Regions from separate parts of the Ruegeria sp. AD9 genome, predicted to be linked through region 2. Evidence: riboswitches for the same ligand, from Rfam matches in the RefSeq annotation. Region 2 holds a riboswitch; each other region holds the start of a gene.
What was found. Region 2 has a riboswitch for cobalamin ahead of ACR0AM_RS02685 (DUF1636 family protein). Riboswitches for the same ligand answer to the same signal wherever they lie in the genome.
Positions count from the first base shown of each region.

Region 1: it holds a riboswitch for cobalamin, as region 2 does, so the genes downstream of both, ACR0AM_RS03930 (ABC transporter substrate-binding protein) here and ACR0AM_RS02685 (DUF1636 family protein) in region 2, are expected to answer to the same signal.
Region 3: it holds a riboswitch for cobalamin, as region 2 does, so the genes downstream of both, ACR0AM_RS20070 (DUF4198 domain-containing protein) here and ACR0AM_RS02685 (DUF1636 family protein) in region 2, are expected to answer to the same signal.

Region 1 is NZ_JBQFZP010000002.1:184,464-194,668, forward strand. It holds gene ACR0AM_RS03915 (GlxA family transcriptional regulator) at 1-274, shown strand, start outside; partial or broken gene ACR0AM_RS03920 (ABC transporter ATP-binding protein) at 1,164-1,674, opposite strand; gene ACR0AM_RS03925 (FecCD family ABC transporter permease) at 1,671-2,720, opposite strand; gene ACR0AM_RS03930 (ABC transporter substrate-binding protein) at 2,717-3,721, opposite strand; cobalamin riboswitch at 3,875-4,066, opposite strand; tRNA gene ACR0AM_RS03935 (tRNA-Gln) at 4,228-4,302, opposite strand; gene ACR0AM_RS03940 (NADPH:quinone reductase) at 4,393-5,382, opposite strand; gene ACR0AM_RS03945 (SH3 domain-containing protein) at 5,494-5,955, opposite strand; gene ACR0AM_RS03950 (2-hydroxyacid dehydrogenase) at 6,154-7,140, shown strand; gene ACR0AM_RS03955 (GFA family protein) at 7,161-7,550, shown strand; gene ggt (gamma-glutamyltransferase) at 7,662-9,452, shown strand; gene ACR0AM_RS03965 (FAD-binding oxidoreductase) at 9,547-10,205, shown strand, end outside.
Region 2 is NZ_JBQFZP010000001.1:543,541-553,745, forward strand. It holds gene ACR0AM_RS02675 (hypothetical protein) at 1-742, opposite strand, end outside; gene ACR0AM_RS02680 (NAD(P)-dependent oxidoreductase) at 1,217-2,212, opposite strand; cobalamin riboswitch at 2,315-2,519, shown strand; gene ACR0AM_RS02685 (DUF1636 family protein) at 2,614-2,988, shown strand; gene cobW (cobalamin biosynthesis protein CobW) at 2,993-4,048, shown strand; gene cobN (cobaltochelatase subunit CobN) at 4,052-7,345, shown strand; gene ACR0AM_RS02700 (cobalamin biosynthesis protein CobG) at 7,342-8,463, shown strand; gene ACR0AM_RS02705 (precorrin-8X methylmutase) at 8,463-9,092, shown strand; gene ACR0AM_RS02710 (precorrin-2 C(20)-methyltransferase) at 9,089-9,817, shown strand; gene cobJ (precorrin-3B C(17)-methyltransferase) at 9,814-10,205, shown strand, end outside.
Region 3 is NZ_JBQFZP010000024.1:11,807-22,011, reverse strand. It holds gene ACR0AM_RS20105 (hypothetical protein) at 1-808, shown strand, start outside; gene ACR0AM_RS20100 (hypothetical protein) at 801-1,799, shown strand; gene ACR0AM_RS20095 (hypothetical protein) at 1,876-2,091, shown strand; gene ACR0AM_RS20090 (energy-coupling factor ABC transporter ATP-binding protein) at 2,108-2,758, opposite strand; gene cbiQ (cobalt ECF transporter T component CbiQ) at 2,755-3,534, opposite strand; gene ACR0AM_RS20080 (cobalt ABC transporter permease) at 3,534-4,097, opposite strand; gene cbiM (cobalt transporter CbiM) at 4,094-4,705, opposite strand; gene ACR0AM_RS20070 (DUF4198 domain-containing protein) at 4,712-5,497, opposite strand; cobalamin riboswitch at 5,630-5,828, opposite strand; gene ACR0AM_RS20065 (ROK family transcriptional regulator) at 5,949-7,154, opposite strand; gene ACR0AM_RS20060 (substrate-binding domain-containing protein) at 7,329-8,348, shown strand; gene ACR0AM_RS20055 (ABC transporter permease) at 8,456-9,529, shown strand; gene ACR0AM_RS20050 (ATP-binding cassette domain-containing protein) at 9,529-10,205, shown strand, end outside.

The DNA.
Region 1 (10,205 bases), on a different contig from region 2:
GGAAACCCCAGTTTCACCATCCTTCATTGCAGACAATTTGGGTATCTCAACCCGTCAACTTGAACGGTTGTTTGGCAAGTACCTCAACACTTCGCCCAAACGGTACTTTATGGAAATGCGGCTGGAACGGGCCCGGAAGCTGCTTTTGCAAACCGAAGCGTCGGTCACCGAGGTCGCCGTGGCCTGTGGTTTTGAAAATCCGGGACATTTCTCTCGGGTATACCGGTCCAGTTTTGGCATCACACCGCACGCGCAGCGCAACAAGATCAACTGAAATCGGATAGATTGCTGCTTCTACCTGCCGACGGGGGTGCCGCGATCCGCTGACCTTGAACAGGTCCGACCTGGCACCCCCTGATCCCGCCGAGATACCCCCTCGTTAAAACTGGACTAGTCAACAGATCGGCAGGATTACCCACCAATAAATCTCGATATTGGCATAAGTATATCAAGAACTTGTCATCGACAGGTTTGTTGTGCCCTGTTTCGTTAATCTACCGTTAATTTAAGGCTCAAGTTGAGGCTTTGATTGGGGGTAATCTGCAATATCGACGTGCGGTCGCCGCGATCTGTTCAAGCTGATGGCGTTTCGAGATTTGGGTCAGGTCCCAGTGGTTTCCGAAAGGAATCTGATTCACGGTTCAAAACAAGTAGTGAACACACCACAAGGGTTTGGTCGACCGACGCTCGGACGACGCGCCTGCCGATCATCTTGGAAGGCAAGAAAACGAACGAATCCTATTTCTGTTAGAATCAAGACAGCATTCGACGAGCAATTTTGCAGTTTGTGAGGAAACCCAGATCAAGCTTGCTCGCCGTCGGAATACGCCTTCGAGGCCGTAGATTGTACTTATCTGGTATGGCGCGCTGACGACGCTGATATCCTGTGCGACCAGAAGCGATCGGGATCCGTCAGTCCAGATGATAGGACAGAAACCGTTCCGTCCCGCCGGCACTATACCCCCACTGTGCTTTGACACCGAAAACTTCTGAAACGGTTTGCAAAGACAAGGCTTGTTCAGGCGGGCCAAGAGAAACCAGCTGTCCTTTTGATAAAACAGCCACGCGATCACAGGCCATTGCCTGATTCAAATCGTGCAGTGCCATCACCGTTGTCACTTTTAGAATTCGAACACAGTCCAGGATCGACAGTTGGTGATGTATGTCCAGATGGTTGGTCGGTTCGTCCAAAAGCAAAAGGCCCGGTTGCTGCGCCAATGCACGCGCGATGTGCAACCGCTGGCGCTCTCCTCCAGACAATGTTGCCCATTCTCTGTGTGCCATATCGGCCATTTCCACAGTTTGCAGAGCTTTGTCGACTTGTCTGGTATCTTCGGCGCGCCAGGGCCGTAAGGCCGACAGCCAGGGCGTGCGGCCCAGCTCGACCACGGACCGTGCAGTTACGCGTTCGGCTGTATCAGCCTGTTGTTCAACAATGGCAATCCGTTGGGCAATCTGTCTGCGCGACAAATGCGAAACGGGATGGCCCGCTATGACGACTTTTCCCGAAACCGGACGTGCCAAACCCGCCAACAGGCGCATCAGAGTTGATTTGCCCGAACCGTTGGGTCCGACCAAAGCCAGTGTTTCGCCGGGCTCCACGACAAACGATACGTCTGACAGCAAAGTCTTGCCGCGAACCGAAAATGTCAGGTTTTGCGCCTCGATCTTCATTGGGCGTTCCTCTGGCCGCGCACCAGAATTACGGCAAAGGCAGGCGCACCGATCAGGGCGGTAACCACCCCAATCGGCAGAACCTGACCCGGGATGATGATGCGCGACACTATATCGGCGCCGATCAGGAAGACCGCTCCGATCAAGGCGGCCGTTGGGATAAGCCTGCGATGCCCCGGTCCTACAAGGAACCGGGCAGCATGAGGGATGACCAGCCCGACAAAGCCGATGGACCCGACGATCGAAACCATGACCGCTGTTGTCAGCGCGGTGGCGAAGATCAGGGTTGCCTGCACCCGCCGCACCGGTATGCCCAGCGAGGCCGCTGAATCAGTGCCGAAAATAAATGCGTCCAAAGCTCTGGCGTGAAAGCGGCAAATAAGCCAGCCGGCAAGGGCCACCGGAATGGCCAGATATACATCCGGCCAGCGCACGCCACTGAGGTTTCCCATCAGCCAGAACATGATCCCGCGCGCCTGATCGGCATTGGCGGATTTGGCGATGATGAAGGCCGTTAGCGCATTGAACAACTGAGACCCGGCAATTCCCGCCAAAACGATTTGCGCCGTCGCAGCCCGCCCGCCGCCTGCGCCGGAGGCTCGGGCCAGCAACGCGACAAAACCGAAAGCCAAAAGCGCGCCATTGAACGCGCCAAAAGACAGCGACAAAGCTCCCCCGCCCAAACCAGCGATGGTAACAGCCACGGCACCCGTCGAGGCCCCGGCAGAAATGCCCAAAATATAAGGGTCAGCCAACGGGTTTCGCAGCAATGCCTGCAACACGACCCCTGCGACAGCCAGACCGGCACCGCAGGACGCAGCGACCAGAGCGCGAGGAATCCGGTAGCTCCAGATAATACCCTGATCAATTGGGTCGACGGGCAGGTCCGCTCCGGCCAGCTTGTTGACCAGAACGGAGAGAACCAAATCGGGCGACAACGAGGTTTCCCCGATCATCGCGCCCGCAAGGACCGCCGCAATCAACAGTGGCACAGTTAGGCACGCGGCCTTGAAACCCTGCCGAAAGATTGCGGCGACCTCGTTCACAAGTTGTTTCCGATGGTATCCAGCTTCTCGGCCAGATCCTCCAGTGCCGGGATTGCGCGGATGGTGGCGTCCATGGCCTGCGCATCCATAACGACAATCCGGTCATTCTTGACCGCATCCATCTGGCTGGTCACCGGATCAGCGCGCAGGAACTCCAGCTTTTTCAGGTAGTCGTCCGCAGCAAAGCGACGGCGGTCCATCTTGGCAATCACGATCACCGTCGGATTGGCCTTGGCAATGGTTTCCCAGCCCACTGTTGGCCATTCTTCATCCGTCTCGACGACGTTGCGGATGCCCAATGTGCTCATCATGTATCCCGGTGCGCCCTTCTGCCCGGCCACAAACGGATCGCTTTCCATTTCAGGAGAGGAAAACCAGAATACGGCGGACACATCGTCCAGCTTCACGGCTTGCGCCTTGGCGACGGCTGCGGCTTCACGGGCCTTGTACTCGGCAACCAGGTCCGTGCCGCGTTCGGACACATCAAAGGCTGCCGCCAGTTCTTCGATACCCTGATACAGCGTATCGGTCGAGAACGCTTGCAGGCGGGTGCCATCACCGCCGACCGTATTGTCTTTGCCGACGCAATCCGCAGGCATCACGTAAGTTGGAATACCCAGTTCGTGAAATTGCTCACGCGTGGCGACGATGCCCTCGGGTCCGACATGCCATTCATATTGCGCTGCGACCAGTCCCGGCCGCTTGGCAACAACGCTTTCAAAGCTGGGATCATTGTCTGCCAGACGCTCTACCTTGGCATTCACCTCGGCATATTCAGGCAGCACCTCGTTGAACCAGACCGAGGTTCCAAGAACCTGCTCGCCCAGACCCAGAGCATAAAGCACCTCGGTCGCGGCTTGGCCGACCGTGACTGACGACGTCACTGGCGCGTCAAACGTGACCGAGTGACCGCAGTTTTCGATGGTTAAGGGAAAGTTTCCTTCGGCGGCAGCGCTGGTAGCCAGCAAGGAAAGGCCAATCAGGCCAGTGCGTAGAAACATGACAATCGATCTCCATGTGTCAATGACCAGAGAACGGGTGAATGGGCATTTACCGAAGCAACAGACGCTTTTCTGCCTGCTGTGAGCGCAGAGTGGTACATAGCCCGCCCGGCGCGTTTCTTCGGCAACCTCCCCGGACAACCCCGCCCGGTGTGTTTCGGTTTCATACCGGCAGGTCTCCTGACTGACGGGTCTTTGTCTGTCCTGTCTTCCCAGACCGAAATGGCCCAGTGACGGAATGGACAGCGCTCGCCGCCTACAGTTGCGGGGGCAGTTCCGGTTGGCACCAAAAGGCACCTCGGATTCCCTCTTAGCCACATCGGGACCGGTAAAACGCGGGTACCTTAACACTTACTCTGCGGCAAGAAAAAACTCGGGGGTCTTTCCCATTTTCTCCCAAGGGCATGAACCTGCGCGTCTCAACATGGTGCTGACGTCAGACAAGCCGCTGAGAAGGCGCTACAATCCGCCCCGAGGACGTCGGTGTGTGATATATAGGAAAATCATGGCTGGGGTGGTAGGATTCGAACCTACGATACACGGTACCAAAAACCGCTGCCTTACCACTTGGCTACACCCCAACGGTGAGCGGCTATCTACGATTGTTGATGGCAGGGTTCAAGAGCGTTTTGCAAAAAAAGCGAGCGCCGTAAATTTTTTTTGAAGGCCCCTCATTTGGTATCGATCAACACCGCTCCGGTACGGTTGCCTTCTTGTACCAGCGCATGGGCCGCAGCGCATTCTTCCAACGTAAAGACCTTGTGAACGGGGCAGATCAGTGCGCCATCAGTCAGTGCCTTGTGTAATGTCTTTATTGCGGTGGCGCGCAAGTCCGCGGGCAGCAGGTAGATCAGAACCGCTTCGAGCGTCACGGCCTTGAACATCATGGGTCCAAAGGGAAAGACAGGTGTCATATTCCGGGCAGATCCATATGCGTTGATACGGCCGTTTTCGGCGATGACGGCAATGTTGGTGGCAAGGTTCTGTCCAAATTCGACATCGACGATTCGACCGATTGCATGCCCATCATTTGCATCGAGGATCTGATCCGAAAGGTGTTCACCGGTGTAGTCGAGCACGACATCCGCACCAGCTGCCTTGACCCGGTCAAAGTTGCGGGCGCTGGCCGTTGCGATCACTTTGGCTCCGGCCCATTTGGCAAGCTGCACAGCCAGATACCCGACGGTGCCCGCCCCGCCATGGATCAATATGGTTTGCCCGCCCGGTGCGCCGCCCGAGAACACCGCATGGCTTGCGGTTAGGCCCGGAATTCCAAGAATTGCCCCGGTTTCAAGTGACACTGTCTCGGGCAGTTCGACAGCCTGAGATTCGGGCAGGGTGATGTGGCTGGCAGCTGTACCAAATGCGCGCTGCCATTGCCCGTTCCAAATCCACACGCGCCGGCCAATCCGCGCCGCGGGTACTCCATCACCAACCGCTGTGATGACTCCAGCCCCGTCGCTGTGCGGAACGATCAGCGGAAACGGGGGTTCCGTGACACCCGGCCGGGTTCCCGCACGGGCCTTGATATCCGAGGGGTTTACGCCGGAATAGGACAACTCGACCGTGACTTCACCTGGTTCAGGCTGGATCAGGGGAATATCCTGTATACGCAAGACATCGACAGCGTCTCCGAAGGCTGAATAAGTGACTGCGCGCATAGCGTCCTCCATTTAGGTCGAGTTAAGCGGCGATTGGGCCGGTAACTCAAACACCTTGTCGCGCTTTTTCAGGGCGATGCGCAACCGCGGATACCGGAATTCGTCTTTCGCCTATTCCCGAATTTCGGAAGGATCGACGCCCCAAAGGTTCGATTTCAATGTCCAGCCACGGTATCCGCCAGCGGTGATCCGGCACCAGTCCTGCGAACAGGTTCCAAGGCGCGCCACTACTCCGGTCTCGAAATGAGCGTTCACGGGCGAGGCTGGATCGGGGCGGGCATAAACAGGCAGCATCTCGGATTCGATCAGCACCGTTCGAACGCCAGACAACAAGGCATAGTGAACCCAGCCACCCGCGCCGTCGCGGTCCTGAACCTTGCGCCAGTTTCCGTATTCGGCGGTGACCTGCAGCGGCATGCCGCGCCGTTTGAATACCCAGTCGATTCGGTGGGTTAGGGATGGTCCGCGTCGCACGTTGCCTTCGGCTGCCTTCATCGAAACATAGCGGGGCAGGGGTAGGTTGGTGACCGAACCGCGTTTGACCTCGGCATGTGCGGCACAGACACCGAACATGACCAGAAATACGGAAACTGCCGCCAGAGATTGGCGTTTTACAGGTAGAATGCCACTCACTGACTGCCCGCTCTTATGCCTGTTGATCCGGTTTTGAAAAAAGGTCGACTCAATGCCATTGGGGTTCTTGTGCCCCGCCTTATCCTGCGCCACGATGCCATGGCGCGCGTCCGTTTGCAAAGCAGTGGGAGAGCCGAGGTGCCAAGAGAACGTTTAAGTGTTGTTGTTACGCGACGGTTGCCTGAGGCAGTAGAAACCCGGTTAAGCGAATTGTTTGACGTGCGCCTGCGCGACGACGACACCCCAATGACGCGTGAGGAATTAGTAGCAGCGGTGCAGGATGCCGATGTGCTGGTGCCCACGGTGACCGATACCATTGATGGCGGGCTATTGGGTCAGGCGGGTGAAAAGCTGCGGCTGATCGCCAATTACGGGGCTGGTGTCGACAATATCGATGTGGCGACGGCGCGGCAGCGCGGCATATTGGTGTCCAACACGCCCGGCGTGCTGACCGACGACACGGCAGATATGACCATGGCCCTGATTCTCGCTGTGACACGGCGCATTCCCGAAGGGTTGAGCGTCATGCAGCAAGGCGACTGGACCGGGTGGGCACCCACCGCGTTTCTGGGTGGTCGCATTGGCGGGCGGCGACTGGGAATTCTGGGTATGGGCCGGATCGGACAGGCCGTGGCCCGCCGCGCCAAGGCGTTTGGTATGCAGATCCATTATCACAACCGCCGCCGATTGCGCCCAGAGATTGAGCAAGAACTGGAGGCGACCTATTGGGAAAGCCTGGATCAGATGGTGGCGCGTATGGATGTGATATCGATCAACTGTCCATCGACGCCGTCGACCTTCCACCTGATGAACGCGCGCCGCCTGAAGCTAATGAAACCCTCGGCAGTGATCGTGAATACTTCGCGGGGTGAGGTTATTGACGAGAACGCTTTGACCCGGATGATCCGTACGGGGGAAATTGCGGGCGCGGGGCTGGATGTCTACGAACAGGGAACCAGTGTGAACCCGCGCTTGCGGCAATTGCCCAACGTGGTTCTACTGCCGCATATGGGGTCGGCCACGCTGGAGGGGCGGGTTGAGATGGGTGAAAAGGTCATCATCAACATCAAAACCTTCGAAGATGGCCACCGCCCACCGGATCAGGTTGTGCCTGCGATGCTCTGACGCGTCGGAAAGGATCATGGATGGATTTGTTTGAAGGGGGATGCCGCTGTGGAAATCTGCGCATCAAGGCTTCGGGCCGTCCTCTTCGCGTCGGGATTTGCCATTGTCTGGACTGCCGCAAACACCATGGCGCGTTGTTTTATGCGGCAGCCATTTTCCCGGCGGATGCGGTTAAGATCACCGGCAATGTGAAAGGTTATTCTGACCGGTACTTTTGCCCGGATTGCGGATCTCCGGTATTTGCCCGAAGCGGTGCCGAAGTCGAAGTGTATTTGGGGAGCCTTGACGCGCCTGACCAATTCACACCGACATATGAATGCTGGACCACACGGCGCGAGGCGTGGCTGCCCGAATTCACCGGAATGACCCGCTATGATCAGGATCGTCGCGCCGAAGAAACCGAACCATAGCGGATATGGCGAAACTTCGCTGTGATAACACGCTACCATGCCTGATCGTTGCAGAGGGGGCAAAATCCTTACAGGATTGAAAATAAAGATTGTATTGGAGGGTTAGAACAGATGAGACATGTTTCAGCACTGCTGCTTACTACCGCACTTACTATTTCGACACCGGGGTTCGCGCAGGAAACAGCCGACGCCGTCGCCCCTGAGGGCGCGACAGAGGGGCAGGTTCAGGCGATGACCGATGAGGTTATTGCAGCCCTCGAAGCCAAGCTTGAGGGAGTTCCGGTCACATCCGAAAACTGGATGATAGCTGCGGCCAATCCGCTGGCGGTGGAGGCCGGGGCCAAAGTGCTGCGCGCGGGCGGGTCTGCCGCGGATGCGATGGTGGCTGTGCAGGTCGTGCTGGGGCTGGTCGAGCCGCAATCCTCTGGTCTGGGCGGGGGTGCGTTTCTGGTTTGGTACGACGCGGCCAGCGGGCAAATGACGACGCTGGACGGCCGCGAAACAGCACCGCTTGCCGCAACCCCGACGCTCTTTCAGGACGAAAACGGCGAACCGCTGAAATTCTTCGATGCGGTGGTGGGCGGATTGTCGGTGGGTACACCGGGTACGCCTGCACTGCTGGAAGAGGCGCATCGAAGATGGGGGCGCGCGTCCTGGCCCGGGTTGTTTGCCGATGGCATCCGATTGGCGGATGAAGGGTTTCTGGTGTCCCCGCGACTTGCCAGCCTTGTTGCAGACGATTCCGAACGCTTGTCGCGGTTTCCGGAAACAGCCGCATATTTCCTGCCTGATGGTCAGCCGTTGCAGCAGGGACAGCGCTTGATGAACCCGGATTATGCCGAAACATTGCGCGTGCTGGCCAGCGATGGCGCTGCGGGGTTTTACGGAGGTGAGGTCGCTGCGGATATTGTGCGAACAGTCCGAAACGCCCCCGGAAATCCCGGCGTTCTTGCGGGGGTGGATCTGGCGCTCTACCAGGTGATCGAACGTAAACCGGTCTGTGCCGATTACCGCGCCTACGAGGTTTGCGGCATGGGCCCGCCGTCGTCGGGTGCCCTGACCGTCGGGCAGATTCTGGGGATGTTGAACAGCTATGATCTTGCAGCAATGGGCGCCGAAAGTGCCGAGGCATGGCGCCTGATCGGCGATGCTTCGCGCCTCGCCTTTGCGGATCGTGGGCGGTACATGGCAGATAGCGATTTCATACCCATGCCCACCAAGGGGCTGGTTGATCCGGGTTACTTGTCCCAGCGGGCGGCTTTGCTGGAAAGCGAAGTGGCCTTGTCCGAGGTCGCACCGGGTAAACCGGAATTTGACCATGCTTTGATTTGGGCGGACGACGTGTCGCTGGAACTGCCGTCAACCTCGCATATCTCGATCGTGGACAGCTATGGCAATGTGTTGTCGATGACGACGACGATCGAGAATGGTTTTGGGTCGCGCCTGATGACAAACGGGTTCCTGCTGAACAACGAGCTTACGGATTTCTCGTTCAAGACACACAGCGACGGTGTGCCGATTGCCAACCGGCTGGAGCCCGGCAAGCGTCCGCGCTCATCCATGAGCCCGACTATCGTGTTGCAGGATGGTGAGCCGGTTCTGGCTATCGGGTCTCCGGGCGGCAGCCGGATTATCGGCTATGTCGCCAAGTCCATCATCGCCTGGGCCGATTGGGGAATGGATGTGCAGCAAGCGGTTTCCCTACCTCATCTGGTCAACCGGTTCGGAACATATGATGTCGAGGCTGCGACTTCGGCAGAAGGTTTTACAGACGCGCTTGCTCAGCTGGGTTTCGAAGTCAACGCACGCGACCTGACTTCGGGGCTGCACGCCATCGAAATCGGTGACAGGCTGAGCGGTGGTGCCGACCCGCGCCGCGAAGGGATTGCGCTGGGCGAATAGGCCCTCGGTATTTGTGGGGATTGCCTGCTTTTAACGGGCCTTTTAGTCATAGGCTGAAAGGCCCAAAACGTTTTTGGGGCTGGGGAGGATGACAATGGTACAGGCAACCGCATTACCAAGGAATGAAGCTGGTATTGAAACCGTAATAGGCATTCTCAAGCAGCGCTTTGGCGACAGGTTGCAAACGGGTGCCGCTGTCCGTGAACAACACGGGCACACCACGACCTGGATCGAAAACCAAAGCCCCGATGCCGTGGTTTTCCCGCATTCGACGCAAGAGGTTTCGGACATCGTCAAAACTTGTGCGGCGCACCGGGTGCCAGTGATCCCGTTCGGAACAGGAACATCGCTGGAAGGGCATGTAAATGCGCCGGCGGGGGGAATCTCGGTCGATCTGACACAGATGGACAGTGTGCTTGCAGTTCATGCCGAGGATCTGGATTGTGTCGTGCAGCCCGGTGTCTCGCGCGAAGCGTTGAATAAACACTTGCGCGATCTGGGCCTGTTCTTTCCGATTGATCCCGGGGCGAATGCGTCGCTGGGTGGGATGGCTGCTACCCGCGCGTCGGGCACCAATGCAGTGCGCTATGGGACGATGAAAGACAACGTTCTCAGCCTTGAAGCCGTAATGCCAGACGGTCAGATCATTCGTACCGGGCACCGGGCCAAGAAATCTTCAGCCGGCTATGATCTGGCCCGTCTTCTGATCGGGGCCGAAGGCACGTTGGGAATCATCACCGAGCTGACATTGCG
Region 2 (10,205 bases):
CGAGGCTCGCTCGGCCTTTGGCTTCGGCCTCTCGCGCCTTCTCGCGGTCGGCCTGGATCTGGGCCAGTCCCTTCTCCCACCGGCGCATCTTGAACCAGTTGTCTGAGAAACAGACCTTGCTGCGCGTGTAGCCCTCGCTTTCCTTGGCATAGGCTTTGACCGCCTGCTTCAGATCATCGGGCTTCACTCCCGCCTTCACAGCTGCTGCGATCAGGCGCAGACTGGTCCGCCGGTCTCGGTTCCTGTCCTCGGGATAGACCGCCAAGATCTTCTCAGCTTCAAGATTTTCAACCTCTTCCGCCACTTCGCGCCTGCGCGTAGGTGGTTTATGGATGGTTTTAGGATGGTTTGGGGTCCACCGTGAACCCCGTACCCCGTTCACCGTGGACCCCGTACCGGGTTCAGGCTGGACGGGGTTCACAGTGACCCCCGTCTCAATATCGGGCTCGGCCGTGGGTTCGAGCCCGGCCACGCGCTCCAGAACAATGCGGTAAATGACGGTGTAGCCGTTCTTGCAGTGCCGCCGCCCTGTCTCGATCAGAATGCCTTCGCGCAGGAAGTCGATGATGGTGCGCTTAACCGTGCTCTCGCTAAGCTCTGTATGGCGCTGGATGGTCCCTTTGGAGCACCAGATACCCGAACCGTCATCGCTCGCCTTATCCGCCAGGAACATGATGATCTGCTTGCGCGCGGCGCTGCCAAAGCGGCGCTCAGCGCACTCATTTGCGATACGCCAGCTCATTGGACCACCTCGCCAGTCAGAGGCCACGAAAGAGCCGACTGAGCGTTTGCGGTACGGCACTGGCTCATGCTAATGTGCTGCGAAAGCTGACAGGCTTTTTCTATTTGGCCCCGGTTCACAGTTGCCGCTGTGACGGGGCCTTTTTCGTTTTGAACCGGCGAATTTGGCTTTGAAACTTTCGCTTTTTGTTCACTTTTTGTCTGGGGGTGTTTTGCACCCTTAAGCCGTTGTTTTCGCTTACGCTCTCTCTGGATTGCAAATCCGTGTACACCGGTTCGATTCCGGTACTCGCCTCCAACAACATCCAAATCGCTGACCTAACCCCGCAGTACACGCGTGCGACGCTCGGTATTTCAAGACGTTCAAGGCCCGCGATTCTGTCGAATTGCGGGCCAGATATGGCGTGTTTTTCGGAACACCTGCCTACCCCTGCTCGTTCAAGGGGCGAGATTTTGTCTGGTATGTGCTTTACGTTCAGGCGCGCCCTTGTGGCACAACCTCGTATCCCGGCTCCTCCGGCTCATCATCCGTCATTTCGGCAGGGAAGCCCGGGGCGGTGATATCCAGGCCGGTTGCCTCTTCCAGCCGCTTGATAATATTTGGTGAAAGCTCGCGTTCGCCATAGCGTGCGATACCATCGTTAAAGATGTTGATCATCACCGGGTTTATTTCCAGCGGCACCCCGGCGCGGTCGGCGACCTCCTGAAACAGACCGATATCCTTCTTCACCAGATCCATGGTGAAGGAAATATCGCGCGACCCGTTCAAGATGACCTGACTTTCGGTTTCGTGCACGAAGGACGTGCCGGACGAGATTTTGATCGCCTCATAGGTCGTGTTCAGATCCATCCCCGCAGCCTTTGCCGTAACCAGTGCTTCGGCGCAGGTGATCAGGTTGGCGGTGGCAAGATAATTGGTCATCACTTTCAGCACCGAGGCCGAGCCCAGTTCGCCGGTGTGCAAAACCCGACGACCCATTGTCGTCAGGAACGGCAGAATTCGTTCAAACGTTTCCCGGTCACAGCCCGCAAAGATCGAGATATTGCCTGTCGCGGCACGGTGGCACCCGCCAGAAACCGGGCAATCGACGGCCGCACCGCCGCGCGATATGACTTCGGCTCCCAAGCGTTTGACTTCGGCCTCGTCCGTGGTCGACATCTCCATCCAGATCTTGCCGGGGCCCACGTCGGGCAACATCTCCTGCATGACTGCGTCTGATGCTGCCGGAGACGGCAGACAGGTGATCACCGCATCGCAATCGCGCATCAACTGGGCGGGCCCCTCAGCCGCCTTTGCACCTTTGGCGACAAACTCGGCCACCAGATCCGCGTTCAGGTCATGCACAGTCAGATCAATGCCGTTGCGCAAAAGGGATCCCGAAAGCTTTCCGCCTACGTTACCCAGACCGATAAATCCCACTTTCATATGACGCATCTCCAAGTTCGTCGTTTTCCCGTCATGCGACCACATACCGAACACATTCTTCATGCCGCCGAACGACGCCTACAGGTCGCTTTTTTCTCCTTGGCTTATTTGTTGCGCGCGAACCGCTTGACAAGCGGGTCAGCGGTGCCGCATGTCCCTTTCGTTGGTGTCGGCGACAGCCGATGAAAAGGGAATGCGTCAACGGTTCATCCGCCAAGCGCAGCCGCCCCCGCGACCGTGACCGGAGAGGATGCCCAATGCCACTGGCCTGTGCCGGGAAGGCGGGACATCCGACAGAGCGACCGCTCTGGCATCCGCAAGCCGGGAGACCTGCCAACACCCGAAGTTGAAACCGGGCGGGGTGTTCCGGTGTCGGGTCCATGTGCAGACGTGGTGCCCGCATGAAACCCCGTCCCCCGCGAAGAGGATTTGGGGGGATGAGAGACATGAGCGAGAACGCACCGGTAGAGCTACTGGTCTGCACGACTTGCCGCCGGGGTCTGCCCGTCGAGGATGACGCTGAGCGACCCGGCACATTGTTGCACAAGGCCCTGGAACAGGCTGTCCTGCCGGATGGCATCATTCTGAAACCGGTCGAATGCCTTTCGAACTGCGATCAGGGCTGTTCCATCGTGCTTCGGGGCGGGCCGGATCGCTGGACCTTTGTTTACGAGAATCTGAACGAAATCGATCACGTCGATGTCATCATCGATGGCGCGACTAAGTATCTGGCCACAGGCGATGGTCTGGTGAAATGGCGCGACCGTCCTGAACATTTCCGCAAAAACTGCGCCTCGCGCATTCCCCCGATTGGAGCCTGAGATCATGTCGAACCTTGAAAAACTCCCCGTCACTGTGATCACCGGCTTTCTGGGCTCGGGCAAAACCACGCTGGTGCGCCATCTGATGCAGAACCCGCAGGGCAAGCGCCTTGCGATTGTTGTTAACGAGTTTGGCGATGTGGGTGTTGATGGCGACATCCTGAAGTCCTGCGCGATTCCGGAATGCCCTGCGGAAAACATCATGGAACTGGCAAACGGCTGCATCTGCTGCACCGTGGCCGACGATTTCATCCCGACCATCGAGGCGCTGATGGCGCTGGAACCGCGCCCGGATCACATTTTGATCGAAACATCCGGCCTTGCACTGCCCAAACCGCTGCTGAAAGCGTTTGATTGGCCTGATATCCGTTCGAAAATTACCGTTGATGGCGTTATTGCGCTGGCCGATGCCGAGGCCGTGGCCGCCGGTCGCTTTGCTCCGAACGTTGAAGCGGTGGATGCCCAACGGCTGGCTGATGACTCGATCGACCACGAAACACCCTTGTCCGAGGTGTTCGAGGATCAGATCTCGTGCGCGGATATCATCCTGCTGACCAAGCCCGATCTGGCAGGTCCCGAAGGTGTCGCGAAAGCTAAACAGATCATCGCCGCTGAGGCGCCGCGCCCGCTTCCCGTCGTCGAGGTTGCCGAGGGGGTCGTCGACGTACGTGTCGTGCTTGGCCTTGAGGCTGCCGCCGAAGATGACATGGACGCGCGCCCGTCACATCACGATGGCCATCACGATCATGAGCATGACGATTTCGAAAGCATCATCGTCGAATTGCCGGAACAGACCGACCCGGCGGAACTGGTTGCCAGGATTGAACGTCTGGCAACTGAGCTGAATATCCTGCGCGTCAAAGGCTATGCCGCCGTCACTGGCAAACCGATGCGCCTGCTGGTTCAGGCTGTCGGCGCACGGGTTCGTCACCAATACGACCGCCCGTGGGAGCCCGGTGAAGAGCGCCGCTCGCGCCTGGTCGTCATTGCCGAACATGACGACATCAAAGAGGCTGAGATCCGTGATATCCTAGTGGGTGTGACCGAGGTTGCCGAGTAAGTCATGCACGTCGTCTTTCGCGAAAGCCACGGGCTCGAGGAAACCGAGACCCCAACCGATCTGGGCCAAAGCCCGGCCGATCTGGTTGTGCTGTCCTTTTCCGACAGTGACCTGGGCGCTTTCGCGGCGGGCTGGCATCGCGGCGGCGGGCCTGAGGGGCGGATGCCCACGATGCGGCTGGCCAATCTTGCTGCATTGAAACACCCCCTGTCCGTCGACACCTATGTTGAACAGACACTTGAAGGCGCAAAGGGCATCCTGATCCGTCTGATCGGTGGCGTGCCCTATTGGTCTTACGGGTTGCAACAGGTTCTGGCACTGGCGCAGGCCAAAGGCATCGCGCTGGCCGTTCTACCGGCGGATGGGCGCGAAGACACTCGGTTGGATGAGTATTCGACCCTGCCCCTCTCGACCCTGCGGCGGCTGGCACATCTGTGTGATACCGGCGGAGAAGTCGCCGCGCAGGCCGCATTGGCCCAGATGGCGTTAGCAGCAGGGCTTTATGCCGGGCCGGTGATGGGCGCGAAAACCCTGCCCGAATGCGGTGCGTGGTGCCCGGAACAGGGTGTCATCCCGGTGGATTCCGCGTTCGAGAACGATGCGAAACGCATTCTCGTAACCTTCTACCGCGCTTATCTGACATCAGCAGACACAGCCCCGGTCGCGGCCCTGATCCGCAGCCTGCGCGCCCGCGGGCTCCAGGCGGTGGGTTTGTTCGCCCCGTCGCTCAAGGCCCCGGCCGCTGCCAACTGGCTCAGGGAACAGGTCGTTGCCCTGAGACCATCGGCCATCATCAACGCCACTTCATTCTCGGGTAAGGGCGCGTCTGGCACGTCGCCTCTGGACGCGGCGGATGTGCCGGTGTTTCAGGTCGCCCTCGCCACCTCGCGACGCAAGGCTTGGGCCGAGGCCGAACGCGGCCTGTCACCCGCCGACCTCGCCATGCATGTGGTATTGCCTGAAGTGGACGGGCGAATATCAGCAGGCATTGCCTCTTTCAAAGAGCCGGGCAAGCGCGATCCGCATCTGGAATACTCGCGTTTTGCGCATCGGGCCGAGCCGGACCGAATCGAGGCGATCATCGACCGGGTATCTGGCTGGCTTGCTCTGAATGATAAACCCAAGGCAGACCAGATCCCCGCGTTGGTCCTGTCCACCTATCCCGGCAAAGATTGGCAGATGGCCCATGCGGTCGGTCTCGACGCGTTGGCCTCAGCCGAAGCGATGCTGTCTGATCTTCACGGTGAAGGCTACGACATCACGGCTGCCGAACCGATTGCCGACACACTCTTGGACGCCCGGGTATCGTGGCCGCTTGAGGATTATCTGAGTGCACTCGCTGAATTGCCCGAGACCCTGCGCACCGATCTGCACACCGTATGGGGCGATCCCGAGCAAGACCCAATTTTCGCTCATGACGCGTTTCAATTCACTGCTTTGCGACGCGGCAAGGCGCTGGTCGCACTGCAACCAGAACGCGGAACACCCGAGCTGCGCGATGACGACTATCACGACCTTTCGCGCACCCCGCGCCATAGCTATGTCGCCTTCTATTTGTGGCTGCGCAAAGGTCTAGGAACGGATGCGCTGATCCATATCGGTGCGCATGGCACGCTGGAATGGCTGCCCGGAAAATCAGTCGCCCTGTCGGCAAACTGCTGGCCCGAGGCGCTGATCCGTGACCTGCCGGTGATCTACCCGTTCATCGTCAACGACCCGGGCGAGGCCGCGCAGGCCAAACGCCGGATCGGCGCGGTGACCCTGGGCCACATCCCGCCTCCCATGAAAGAAAGCGGAACGCCTGACCGGATGGTGCGGCTGGAAGCCCTGCTGGACGAATTTTCAAACGCGGACGGTCTTGACCCCAGACGCCGCGACCGGCTGCAGGAAGATATCCGGGAAGAAGCACAGGCCATTGGACTGGAGAACGATCTGGGTCTGGATCAGGCCACCAGCACCGCCGAAGCAATCACGCGCATTGACCGCTTTGTCTGCGATATCAAAGAAAGTCAGTTCGGCGACGGGCTGCACGTCTATGGGCGTGTACCGGACGTGACCGGCAGTTTCGACCCAGCCCCATCCGCCCATGCCGAACGCAAGGCCCTGATCAATGCGCTGGCCGGCAAGAGGATCGAGGCTGGCCCGTCCGGCTCGCCCTATCGGGGCCGCTTTGACGTGCTGCCGACCGGGCGAAACCTTTACACCACCGATCCGCGATCTGTGCCCACCCGCGCAGCTTACACGCAAGGCGTGAAACTGGCCGAGGAACTGGTACGGCGGCACTTGCAGGAGGAAGGTGATTACCCGAAAGGGCTGATTGTCGATCTGTGGGGATCGGCCACCATGCGCACTGCGGGCGAAGAATTCGCCATGGCCCTGCACCTGCTGGGTGTAAAGCCGGTTTGGGACAAGGGATCCGAGCGGGTTTCGGGTATCGAAGTTTTACCCATCACCGACCTGAGCCGCCCGCGTCTGGACGTCACCCTGCGGGTTTCGGGCTTGTTTCGCGATGTGTTCCCCACATTGTCAGCCCTTTATGGTCAGGCGGTTCGGGCTTTGTCAGAGCGTGATGAAGCGACCGACTGGAACCCCTATGCCGGTCACGCCCCGGCTACGCGGGTGTTTGGCCCGGCACCCGGCAGTTACGGCCTGAACATGACCCATCTGTCCGAGACCTATACGGACGAGGCGCGCGCCCAAGCCGGGGAGGCATGGCTTGAGGCCAGCTCGTACGCGCTGGAAGGTGAACACATCGCGCAGGACAAAGCGGGAATCACGGATCGTGTCGCCAATGCCGACAGTTTTGTTCACCTCCAGGATCTGACGGAAACTGACCTGCTGCTGGCCAACGACTATGCCACGCATGAAGCCGGTTTTGCCGCCGCCAAAAAGGTCGCTGGGGGCACCGCTCAGCTTTACCATCTGGACAACACCAACCCAGATAATCCGCGCGCCCGGACTCTGCCGGAAGAAATCAGCCGCGTCGTTCATGCCCGCGCTGCCAACCCCGGCTGGATTGCGGGGATGCAGCGCCATGGTTTTCGCGGCGCCGCCGAGATTGCTGCGACGCTGGATCACATGGCCTCTTTCGCGCATCTGTCCGGCACTGTCGCTCCGCATCTGTTTGATCTCTATCACGAAGCCACATTGGGTAATGAGGCCGTTGATACCTTTCTACAAGAGACCAACCCGAAGGCCCATCAGGCCATGCAAGACAGGTTCCGTGCATTGCTGGAAGCGGGGCTTTGGAACACGCGCCGGAATTCGATCCGGGCCGATTTGGAGGGTTTGAGATGAGTGCACCTATCGTTCAAGGCTGGTGTCCCGGCGCGCATCGCCCGATGATGTCAGGCGACGGGCTGGTCGTGCGGGTCCGTCCGCGTCTGGCGCGACTGAATGCCAGGCAGGCTATTGGCTTGTGCGAACTGGCTGAACAGTTCGGCAACGGCACCATTGACCTGACCAATCGTGCCAACCTGCAGCTGCGCGGCGTGGATGAGCGCGACCACCAGCCGTTGCTTGTGGAGCTTGCGGCGCTGGACTTGCTTGATGCGGAACCCGGCATCGAAGTACGCCGCAATATTCTGGTCACTCCGCTCTATCAGGCGGGCGATTTGACCGCGCGGCTGACGCAGGAATTGATCGATCGACTGGCGGAACTGCCTGCTCTGCCCGCTAAGTTCGGTTTTGCCATAGATACAGGCCCGACGCGCCTGTTGGCCTCGGATTCCGCAGATATTCGTCTGGAACTGGGTGCTGACGGTCTGATCCTGCGCGCCGACGGCTGCAAAACCGGGCGGTGTGTGGCCGAAGGCGACGCCATCGACCACGTGATCGCGCTGGCCCGTTGGTTTGCCCAGACCTATACGGCCGAGACACGCCGCATGGCGCGGGTCGCCTACGCGCTGCCACAGGATTGGCAGGGATTTGCCCCCGGTCCTATCGGTGAAAAACTGCAACCCGGCCCCTGTGAACTGGGTTCTCTCTACGGCGCGGCATTCGGCTCGCTGCCTGCGCGCAAGCTTTGTGAACTGGTTGAAGCCAGCGGCGCTTCTGCCCTGCGTGTCACCCCGTGGCGGCTGATCCTGCTGGAAGGCGGGGCGGCGATACCCTCCCCGGATTTCGTCATGGACGGAGCCGATCCGATGATGACAACCGACGCCTGCCCCGGCGCGCCGTTCTGCCCGCAAGCGCAGGTGGAAACCCGCGACATCGCCCGTGCATTGGCCCGGCGCATTCCCGGTCGCCTGCATGTCTCGGGCTGCGCCAAAGGATGCGCCCATATGGGCCCGGCCGAGATCACAGTGGTCGGCAACAACGGGCGATTTGATCTTGTCAAACAGGGCCGCGCAGGGGATGAGCCCTGCCAACGCGGGCTCGCCCCCGAAACACTCATGACCATGGACTTCACCTGATGCCCTATACATACGAAACCGATGGCGCGGCGATCTACAAGGAAAGCTTTGCCACCATCCGGTCCGAGGCTGATCTGGCCCGCTTTGATACCGATGAAGAGCAGGTCGCCGTTCGGATGATCCACGCCGCCGGCATGGTCGGGCTGGAGGAGTTTGTACATTTCTCACCCGGATTTGTGCAGGCCGCACGCACGGCGCTGGAAAACGGCGCGGCGATCCTGTGTGACGCGCGCATGGTCAGCGAAGGTGTGACCCGCTTCCGTCTGCCTGCCGACAACCAGGTGATCTGCACCCTCCATGACGAACGCGTGCGCCCTCTGGCCGCCGAGATGAGCAACACCCGTTCTGCCGCTGCGCTGGAACTCTGGCGTCCGCATCTGGAAGGTGCTCTGGTCGCCATTGGAAACGCGCCCACCGCGCTGTTTCACTTGCTGAACATGCTGGAAGACCCGGATTGCCCGCGCCCTGCAGCGATCATCGGCTGCCCGGTCGGATTTGTCGGAGCGATGGAATCCAAAGACGCGTTGTGGCAGGCGCAACCCGTCCCCTCCTGCATTGTCAAAGGCCGTCTGGGTGGCAGCGCCATCACCGTTGCAGCCATCAACGCCATCGCAAGCCGGGCGGAATGAAAATGGGTACCATATACGGCGTGGGCCTTGGCCCCGGTGACCCTGATCTGATGAGTGTCCGGGCCGATCGCCTTCTACGCAACGCCAAACACGTGGCATTCTTTCGCAAACCGGGTCGCAGCGGTCAGGCCCGCAAAATCGTCAACGGGATGATCCCCGAAGGCGCGATTGAATTCCCGATGGAATACCCGGTGACCACCGAAATCCCGGTCACTGATCCGCGTTATAACGAGTTGCTGGCCGCGTTCTATGAAGAGTGCACAGCACACCTGAAGACGCTGTCGGCACAGGGTGAGGATGTGGTGGTCCTGTGCGAGGGTGATCCGTTTTTTTACGGCTCGTTCATGCATCTTTACAATCGGTTGCGTGACGAAGCTCCGGTTGAAGTTGTGCCAGCCATCACGGGTATGTCCGGTGCGTGGACGGCCACGGGCGATCCGATCACCTGGGGGGACGATGTGCTGACCGTGCTGGTCGGCACCCTGCCCGAGAAAGTTCTGGCTGAACGCATGGCGCAGACAGATGCCTTGGTCGTGATGAAAATCGGGCGGAACATCGACAAGGTGAAACGCGCGCTGAAAACCTCTGGTCTGTATGACCGCGCATGGATTGTCGAATACGCGCAAATGCCGAATCAGACGGTGACAAAATTGTCTGAGGCCTGCGAGAAGATTACCCCGTATTTCTCGATCATCGTTGTTCATGGTCAGGGGCGCCGACCATGAGCGGATGGGTCAAGATCGCAGGCCTTGGTCCGGGGGACGAGGCGCTGGTCACCCCCGAGGTTACAGCGGCTTTGGCCGACGCCACCGATGTGGTGGGCTACATCCCTTATGTGGCCCGCGTGGCCGACCGACCCGGCCTGACCCTGCACGCCAGTGATAACCGGGTTGAAATCGACCGCTCGCAACACGCGCTGCAAATGGCCGTCGAAGGCAGGCGGGTGGTTGTTGTGTCCTCGGGCGATCCCGGTGTGTTTGCAATGGCTGCCGCTGTGTTCGAAGCGTTGGAGAATGGCCCAACAGAATGGCGTGACATTCAGATAGATGTGCTGCCGGGGATCACCGCGATGCTGGCCGCATCTGCCCGCGCGGGCGCTCCGATGGGGCATGA
Region 3 (10,205 bases), on a different contig from region 2:
GGGCGAGGCCGTTCTGGGCCGCTGCAATTCCTGCGAGATGATCGACCACCGCCGCTTCTGGAACTGGCAGGACAGCCCGACACCGCCGCCGGTTGGCGACGCGCCGGTCCTGCCTGCTGACAGTGACGCCATCTTTGGCACCCGCGCGCCGTCAGACCTGCCGAACAACCAGCCTTCGAACACGCTTACTATTGCAGGGGGCGACATTGGCACCGGCCAGGCTGTGCCCACGTCGCAACTGGCCGAAATCCTCAAGGCCGCGCCTGATCTTGCGCGGGCGGGAACCGATCTTACGGGCCTGAAGGAACTGCAAGCCCAGCTGGCGCTTGAAACGCAATCGGTCGCTGCGGGGCGAGACAAGGCCATCGACACGGCAACGGATCTGACGAAAGAACTGGTTGGAAAGGCCACGGAACTTGCGGGTAAAGGTCAGGAAATCGCTGCCGCCCGCAAAGAGGAAGAGGCCAAGAAAGCCGCCGCTGACAAAAAGGCGTTCGATGCCAGCAACGCCGCCAAGATCAAGGGGTTTGAGGATATCGCCAAGAACGCCTCGGGTGTCGCCGCATTGATTGGCGGACAGGCAGACGGCAACCGGGCAGCCTTTACGCAAAACCTGTTCAAGGATTTCCCCGGCGGGGCTGCGGCTTTGGCCAACCCGTCCAACACACTGCTTCTGGCCAAGCTTTTCGGGGCCTTCACCAAGGCGAACGCGGATGCCGATGACGGCAGCGCGACCAAGGCTGGCAGCCAGTCGGTGCTGGATTTCCTCAATGGCCTGAACGCCCCTGCGGAGGACGACAATGAGTGACACGAGCACAAATGTGACGGACAAACCGGGAATTGATGAAAGCCTTGCCGAGGCGATCATCAACATTCTTGAAACGACCAACTCTCCGGCGATCCAGCGCGCCCGTGAGGTGATTGCCCATAGGCTGGCCATTGCGGGCGATATTGCCCCTTCGCGCATCCCTGCGCCGCGCAACATCACCGAGATCGGCGGCTATATCAATCTGCTGAGCGAGTATGGTGAGGCCGAACAGCGCGCTCGCATGATCGCGGCCGCTTTGGGTATCGCGGGACCGCAGATTTCGCTGCCGCAACCGGGTGCCGTTCCGCCGATGTCTTTCATCACCCGCGACGGTGCAAGGCCCGTTGGTCCGCAGCAGGCCAGTTTCCCGCTGAGCTATACGATCCGCAGTGATTTCGGTCCGGCCTTCGACAATGCGTTGCAGGAGATCGCGATACGTGGCGGTGCGGTACCGATCCTGACACCTGTCAGGGTCCTTCCGGCCGCCGGATCAGGCCCGGTGACCGACGGCATCGCACAGCTGGCTTTGATCGGCCGGACCCTCAGCCTGGCACCGACCGCGGCGCTGCATGCCGTGGCCACCGACCCCCTGTCGCTCAGCCGTCCGACTGCGGGTGGCGGGTTCGAGGTTCTGGCACGGGTCATCGACGCCGCCGCCCCGATTGCCGGGACCATCGCGGCGGCAGACTGGACAAGCTGGGAATGCGATGCTGCTGCCTGTTCCGAGGTTGACAGCAACGATGCGCGCTTTGCCCTTTCACCGATCCTGAATGCGGCCGGTTGGCACCAGGCGGCTGATCCCGGCAATCCCACCAGCCTGTCCGATCCCGGCAGCTGGGCCGCGTGGCAAAACATCACCGGGCTTGTACCCGGCGTCACGCGGTTCGCGGATGAGCTGCAATTGCTGTACCCTGCCGAGATGCTCATCACCTCGCCGGTTTTCAATCAATTGGACAATGTCTGGACGGGAAGCGCATTCGCCGCGCCATAGGACCCCCTCTGCATCCGCAACAAAGTGATTTGGCGGCACTTGGCTTTTGGAGTTACGCTTGAACAGGAGGGGTGCCATGCGAAACCCGGAACGTTTCGAAAAATTCTACTTTGCCAAAGTTGGCATGGGCGAAGCCTGCGGTTGCGCCGAGCGCATCATCGACGTTTTCGAGTTCAACCGAAAAGGTGGCGCGCCGTCGAAACACCCGGTGAAACAGGACCGTCGCAGACGCCTATCGTTTCGCGCATGGGCAGTCAGATATGGGCTTATGAGCCGAAAGCGGAACAGCTGAACACGTATTGGTCCTGTCAGACAGCAACCAGTTTTCCGTCTCGCAAATCCAGCGCATCCGGTGCCAGTTCGGCTCGGAAGGCCGGGGAATGGCTGACAAGAAGGATCGCTTGCGGCAATGCCCGGAGGATTTCCAGCAGCCGGGCCTCGTTCCGTGGGTCCAGCGCGTTGGTGGGTTCATCAAGCAGCAGAACCTCGGGCTCCATCGCCAGAACGGTCGCCAGCGTAACCAGCCGTTTTTCACCCCCTGACAAATTGTGGGTGATGCGGTTCTTCAGATGCATCAGGTCCAGATCACCCAACACGCTTTCAACGATGGCAAGTGCTTCGTCGCGTGTTCTGCCCAGGTTGAGCGGGCCAAAGGCGATATCCTCGGCGACGGTCGGGCAGAACAACTGATCATCCGCATCCTGAAACACAAGGCCCACCCGGCGGCGCACGTCGTGAAAATCAGCCTCATGCACCCTTTGCTGACCAAAGATCCTGACCGTGCCGGACTGTGCGCGCTGCAAGCCAAGCGTAATGCGCAGCAAGGTCGATTTTCCTGCCCCGTTCGGGCCCGTCAGCGACAGGCGTTGACCAGCGGACAGGCTGAGGCTGGCACCGTCAAGAACGGGTGGCAGACCGGCGTAGGCAAAGCAGATTTCTTCAAGCGCAATCAGTGTCATGCCAAATCCAGTATGATCAGACCCGCGCAAAGGGCACCAAGACCTGCGGCAAAAACGATGTCCCTTCGGGTCAGGGCAAAGTCCTGAAGCAGCAGCATACGGCCTGAAAACCCCCTGCACTTCATCGCATCAAGAATGCGTTCGGATCTTTCGATCGCGCGCACCAGCATCATGCCCACGAGATAGCCAAAGCTGCGATAGGTGTGCCAGTTTGTTGCCGGGCGAAAGCCGCGCACTTTCATGGCCGCGCGCAGGCGCAGGTATTCTTCCCGCAGAACCTCGATATATCGGATGGTGAACATCAAAAGGTGAACCAGCTTTTCGGGGCAGCGCAGGCGGTGCAGGGCGTGGCCAAGCGTGACCGGCTCCATCGTGCCGACCAGCACCATAAGGGACAGGATGACCGCGTTGGCCGTCAAGGCGATCTCGACCGCTTTCCAGAAGCCCTGCCAGCTTGCGGGAAACCCCCAGAGCGTAAACATCGGGTCGCCGGGCATGGAGAATGGCAACAACACCAGCATGAACAGGATGAACCCGTCCATCATGGCCATGCGTTTCAATGTCTTCCGCCAGGGCAGACGCGACGCGGCAAGAAGCGAAAGGGACACCGCCAGAGCCGCGCACAGCGCTGTCAGCGAGGACACCGCCACTGTCACCACCGCGAAGACAACCGCCATAACGATCCGCATCCTAGGATCAAGCGGGTTGATCGCGCCGCGCCGCTGCGCGCCCGCTTTGACCAGCGTGCTTTCCTGTTGTCCCAGAACATGCGCCATCAGGCCGCCAGCTTGCGGCGTGCCGCAAAGTAGAAGCCCAGACCAAACAGACCGACAATATATCCGATCCCACCCAGAACAGTTTGCAGATCATTTTGTTCGCGGTAAGCCGCGATTTCCCGACGCAGCGGGCGCAGCTCATCCCGCACGGCCCTGGCAATGACCTGTTGTTGTTCAGTGCTGAGCACCGCCGCTGTCTGGGCAGGTGCGTTTGTTGGCGGGGTATCAGGTTCCGCTTCAACGCCCATGATCCGGGCGACATCCGCAGCGGGCATGGTGACCTCGGCCACATGTCCGGCACCAAGGTTTGCAAAGAATGTATGGGCCACCGGCGCGTTTGGCGTGTAGATAAAAAACCCGTCTGCATCTGTTACGATACGGCCCAGCTCGGCTCCGTCCGGGCCGTTGACGATGACCTCGGTATCGCTTGCCATGTCGCCGTTGGAAAAGCCGATTTCGCCTTCGATGGCGTCACCGGATTTAAACACTCCGGCTATGACCTTATGCGCCAAGGCAGGTAGGGGTGCACAGCACAGCGCCAGAATGATTGCCAGATACCTCATGCGACCGCTCGTTTGACAAACAGCTCGGGCTTGACCTTGCGCGCCAGCAAAACCGCGAACCCGGTCAGGATCGCCTCAATCGCCATGACAGGAATATGTGCAAAGAAAACAAGCTTGGCCGCAGGCAGGAAGGCATCTCCGGACAAGGCCAGTGAAAACGCAACCATGCCGGTTGTGGCGGCAATGGCAAAGGCACCGCCAACCCCGCCCCATATCGCACCTTGCAGAGGTGAGCCGTGGGCGATCAGGCGGCTAAAGATCAGTCCGTCCAGAACCGCGGGCAACGCGATGTTCAGGGTGTTGATCCCCAATACCGTCAACCCGCCAAAGCCAAAGAAGACGGCTTGCAGCAAAAGCCCGACGAACAGGGCCGGGAATGCGGCCCACCCCAGCAAAAGCCCGGCCATACCGTTGAGGATCAGGTGCACCGACGACGGACCAATAGGAACATGGATCAGCGATGCCACGAAAAAGCTGGCTGACAGCACCCCCGCAGTGGGGATGCGATCAAGATCCAGCGACCTGAGGCCCATGGCAATTCCACCCGCCGCAGCGACGGCACCGCCGATCACGACCGGGTTGGACAAGGCTCCGTCAACGATATGCATCTACGGTTACTCCAAATCCCAGGCGCGGATCCAGATGACCGCGTCCTGGCTGAGTTCTTTGCCATTGTGTTCGGTCACGGGACCGGCGCCGAGCGCTGCAAAACCCCAATATCCGGCTTTTGGAACGCCGAATGTGAAATACCCGTTATCATCCGAAGTTGCGACCAATGCACCACCCGGCAACGGCGAGACGGTCGGGGCCGAAGCAGCCGTGCTTTCCATGTCCGGTTCTGCGGCCATGTACTCGATCTCGATCTCGGCACCCGCAACCGGTTGGCCTTCTGCCATAACCCGACCCGTAAAGGTCGAACCCGCGATGATGTTGGTCGGTTTGTTGAGCGGGATGATCTCAACCGGCAAGCCCACCGGGTTCATCCAGTCGGTCGGCAATTCGTTGCGGTTCAGGAATGCCTTGGCGATCTGCTGGATATAGATATCCTCAGACCCCTCGTAATAGGGCTGGGGAACTGTCACCAGCACATAGTCGCCCGACCGTTTGACCGGAACATAACCCTTGAATGCCGCGCCTTCGTTTTCCCCACCGGTGAAACGCACGGGTTCCAGAGTGTCCAGCAGGTCGGTTTTCTGACCGTTGTGGATCACGTAGAATTCCTGCGGCTTGTCCAGATCCATGACATGCCCGTTCGAGAACGGATGCCAGAAGATCAGCTTGACCGGAACATTCCCCGGTGCGTCGATCATGGTGTCAGAGGTGTATTCCAGCAGGAAATGCGCATTTGCCATCGCTGGAAGCGCCATCGCCACAGCGGCTGCAGAAAGCAGCTTGGTCATCAATAGTCGTCCTTGTCCCTTCGTACCAACCCCGGTACGAGATGCGTTTTGACTGCGGGGACGTCCAAGCTAAGCTGCTTTTTCAAGCATCCTGCTCCGACGCACATCCCGTCGCCGATTAGGAGTGCCCTTGTCAAAGGCACATGTCCGGCAGGTATCCTGACTTGCGGGTCAAAGCGTTGGGCTGGCCTTCCCGGATTAACTCCAGTGGCACTTCAGCCCTGCTCGCCGCTTACAGTTGCGGGTGCAGTTGCGGAATTAGGCCAAAGCCCGCACCGCATTCCCTTTTGATTCCAGAGCACGCCCCGGAACCGAACATGCCGAGCGGCTTGCCAGACTTCTTCGGCGTCCGTCAACGATCAATTGCGCTGGCTGTCAAAAAGTTTAGCGGGCAATGCCCTTTTTCCGGCGGATCCGCTTTGGATAAAGGTCGGGGTTTTCAGGGATGAACCTACCCTTCGAGCAGGTATCTTTCCGACAATGGCAAACTGGCCGCCCCCAATGAGCGGGCATCCGGGCCTGCCGTCCCCGCCAACACCAAAGGCCGTTCCAGCCCGGTCAGGTTCAGGTCGGATAGTTCGACCTCAACCAGTTCCACCAGCCGCGCCTTAATGCCTGCGGGCATCCAGCCATCAATCTTGACACATTCGAAGTCGATCAGGCTGCAAGATGAGACTGTGGCATGGGCGATCCCGTGCGCCGCTTGTTTCAGCCAGTTCTCAAGGTGGGTTTTCGGTACGTCCCAATGCTGTGTCGTTTCCCAAATTGAACCGGCTGTTGCGGCATTCTCACCTGTCGCGCGCTCCAGTACATAAAGACTGGCGACATCTATCAACGGTTTCACTCCGCCTGCGTCGTCCGGCACAGGCAATGGACCAAGCGCACCGGCATTTCCCCGCCCCGAAAAGATGGAGCCGTTCAGAACCACCCCGCCCCCAATGAAGAAGCCCACATAAAAATACAGGAAATCTCGTGGGCCTTCCGCCGGGCCAAAGACCAGCTCGGCACCGCAGGCGGCCGTTGCGTCGTTCTGTAGGAATACCGGCAAGTCATAGCTTGAGGCCAGTGCGCCTTTCAGGTCCGCGTCACGCCACGGATCCATTTTCTCCTGCGGAACCTGCAATGTCTGCGCCCAGTCCCAAAGGTAGAACGGCATCGCAATCCCAAGACCCGCGATCCTGCCGCGCGCTTCGGGCGACAGCGACGTCATCACTTTGTCGAGGCTTTCCTTGGAAAAGCTCAGTGTCGCCTCGGGCGTCGGAAAATCATAAGTCCGCCGCTCACGGTGCCTGACATTGCCAAGGAAATCCGTCAGCACCAGCTCGGTACTGCGCCGCCCGACTTTGAGCCCAAAGAAATACGCGCCATCCGGATTCAGGCGCATGGGAACCGAGGGCTGCCCGACTTTTCCCCGGATCGGTTCGCCCCGCAGAAGCAGCCCATCGGTTTCCAACTGGCGCATGATGACCGAAACCGTCTGTGCCGACAGCCCGGTCATCCGCGCGATCTCAGATTTTGCAAGGGCCTGATGGCGCCGGACCAGTGACAGGACAAGCCGTTCATTTCGGGCCCGCATTCCGCTTTGATTGGTGCCGCGCATGTCTGGCTCGCGTACGCCAGCGGTATTGTCCAAAGAGTTGTTTGCAGACACGGCCATCCCCTTCGTGACGACAATGTTGAAACCCTTCCTTTCTGTCAATAATAAATAAGAGTGATTTATTTATTGACTCAAAATTCGAATCTTGTGATGGTTTTCACGTTCGATCGGGCCGGATTTCGCCCGATCAGACGTATGCCCTGACGGGCATTGGGAAAACTGGGAGGACTACCGATGAAACTTGCGAAACTTGCAGGCGCTACGGCGCTGGCGGTTACGGCCATGGCAAGCAGTGCAATGGCCGAAGGTGAAACCGTTTGCCTGATCACCAAGACGGATACCAACCCTTTCTTTGTCAAAATGAGAGAGGGCGCGACAGCCAAAGCCGAAGAGCTTGGCATGACGCTGAAGGCCTTTGCCGGCAAAGTCGACGGCGACCACGAAACTCAGGTTCAGGCCATCGAAACCTGCATACTGGATGGCGCAAAGGGTATCCTGCTGACCGCGTCAGATACGTCGTCTATCGTTCCGGCGGTGCAGCAGGCCCGCGATGCCGGGCTGCTGGTGATTGCGCTGGACACCCCGCTTGAGCCTATCGACTCGGCCGACGCGACCTTTGCCACCGACAATTTCCTTGCGGGGCTTCTGATCGGACAATGGGCAAAAGCCACTCTGGGAGATGCGGCAAACGACGCCAAAATCGCCACGTTGGACCTTGCGGTCAGCCAGCCCACTGTGGATGTGCTTCGCAATCAGGGGTTTTTGCAGGGGTTTGGTGTTGATCTGGCCGATCCGAACGTGATTGGCGATGAAGACGACCCGCGCCTTGTTGGCAGCGATGTCACCGCTGGCAACGAAGAAGGCGGCCGCCGCGCGATGGAGAACCTGCTGGCCAAAGACCCGACGATCAACGTGGTGCACACCATCAACGAACCGGCGGCAGCGGGTGCTTATGAGGCGCTTAAGGCTATCGGGCGCGAAAATGACGTGCTGATCGTTTCCGTCGATGGCGGCTGCCCCGGCGTGCAGAACGTGGCGGACGGGGTCATCGGCGCAACATCCCAGCAATACCCGCTGCTGATGGCATCGCTGGGCGTTGAGGCTGTCAAGAAATGGGCGGACGAAGGGACGAAACCCGAGAACACACCCGGTAAGGACTTTTTTGACACTGGCGTGGCGCTTGTGACGGATAAGGCCGCCGACGGCGTCGAGTCCATCTCTGTTCAGGAAGGCATGGACCTCTGCTGGGGTTAAGCTGAACGTGTGGAAGGCCGCCACGCGGCCTTCCACTTATCAAAACCACCCACACGCCCGAAACCTTGCTAAAGTCGTCATAAACCTGACGCTTTGGGGGAAGTTCCATGTCCGATTCTTCACGACAAGCTGACGATTTCGAAACCGCCGCAAAAGGCAGCCCGGAGCAAGTCGCCGAGTTTGACGATCACCAACGCGGATTTGTCGGGACGGTTCAGCATTTTCTGCATGTGAACCCGTCGCTGGTCCCGCTGATTGTCCTTGTCGCTGCCATCGTCATCTTTGGTGTCTTATTAGGCCCCAAGTTCTTTTCGCCCTTTGCGCTGACATTGATCCTTCAGCAGGTTCAGATCGTCGGGATTGTGGCCGCGGCACAAAGCCTTGTGATCCTGACCGCAGGCATCGACCTGAGTGTTGGGGCCATCATGGTGATGTCGTCGGTTGTGATGGGGCAGTTTACCTTCCGCTATGGAATGCCGCCGTCGGTTGCGATTGTGTGCGGCCTTGCTGTTGGCTCGGCAATCGGGGCCTTGAACGGGTTTCTGGTCAGTCGCATCAAGCTGCCACCTTTCATCGTCACCCTTGGCATGTGGCAGATCGTTCTTGCGGCGAATTTTCTTTATTCACAAAACGAAACGATCCGGTCGCAGGAAATCGAGGAACACGCCGCCATCCTGCAACTGTTTGGTGCCAAGTTTAACGTGGGCGGAGCGGTGTTTACCGTCGGGGTGGTCTTCATGCTGGCGCTGATCCTCGTCCTTGCATACGCGCTGCGGCACACGGCCTGGGGCAGGCATGTCTATGCCGTCGGGGATGACCCCGAAGCGGCAGAGCTGTCCGGTGTCAACGTACACCGCACGCTGATATCCGTGTACATGCTGTCCGGCCTGATCTGCGCCTTTGCGGGCTGGGCCCTGATTGGTCGGATCGGGTCGGTTTCGCCAACCTCGGGGCAGCTGGCCAACATTGAAAGCATCACGGCGGTCGTGATCGGGGGGATATCTCTGTTTGGCGGTCGCGGGTCTATTCTGGGGTCCCTGTTCGGTGCCCTGATCGTGGGCGTCTTTACGCTTGGGCTGCGGTTGTTGGGCGCGGATGCACAATGGACGTTCCTGCTGATCGGCATCCTTATCATCGCAGCGGTCGCGGTCGACCAGTGGATCAGAAAGGTGGCAGCCTGATGGAACCCATTCTCAAAGGACGGAACCTTGTGAAACGCTATGGCAAGGTGACTGCGCTGGATCACTGCGACTTCGATCTGATGCCGGGTGAGATTCTGGCGGTGATCGGCGACAATGGCGCGGGCAAGTCGACGCTGATCAAGGCAGTGTCCGGCGCAGTGACGCCAGACGAAGGCGATGTTTGGCTGGAAGGTCAAAAGGTGAATTTCCATTCCCCGATCGATGCGCGTGAAGCCGGTATTGAAACCGTCTACCAGACGCTTGCCATGTCCCCTGCCCTGTCGATTGCGGACAATATGTTCATGGGGCGGGAAATTCGGCGCAAAGGACCGCTCGGGTCGTGGCTTCGCATGCTTGACCGTCCGGCGATGGAAAAATTCGCCCGCGAAAAGCTGAGCGAACTGGGTCTGATGACGATCCAGAACATCAATCAGGCGGTCGAAACCCTGTCGGGTGGACAACGTCAGGGGGTCGCCGTGGCACGCGCGGCGGCGTTCGGGTCCAAGGTCATTATTCTGGACGAACCGACAGCAGCACTGGGCGTCAAAGAAAGCCGCAGGGTCCTTGAACTGATCCAGGATGTGAAATCGCGTGGCATCCCAATCATCCTGATCAGCCACAACATGCCCCATGTTTTTGAAGTCGCAGACCGAATTCACGTGCACCGGCTGGGAAA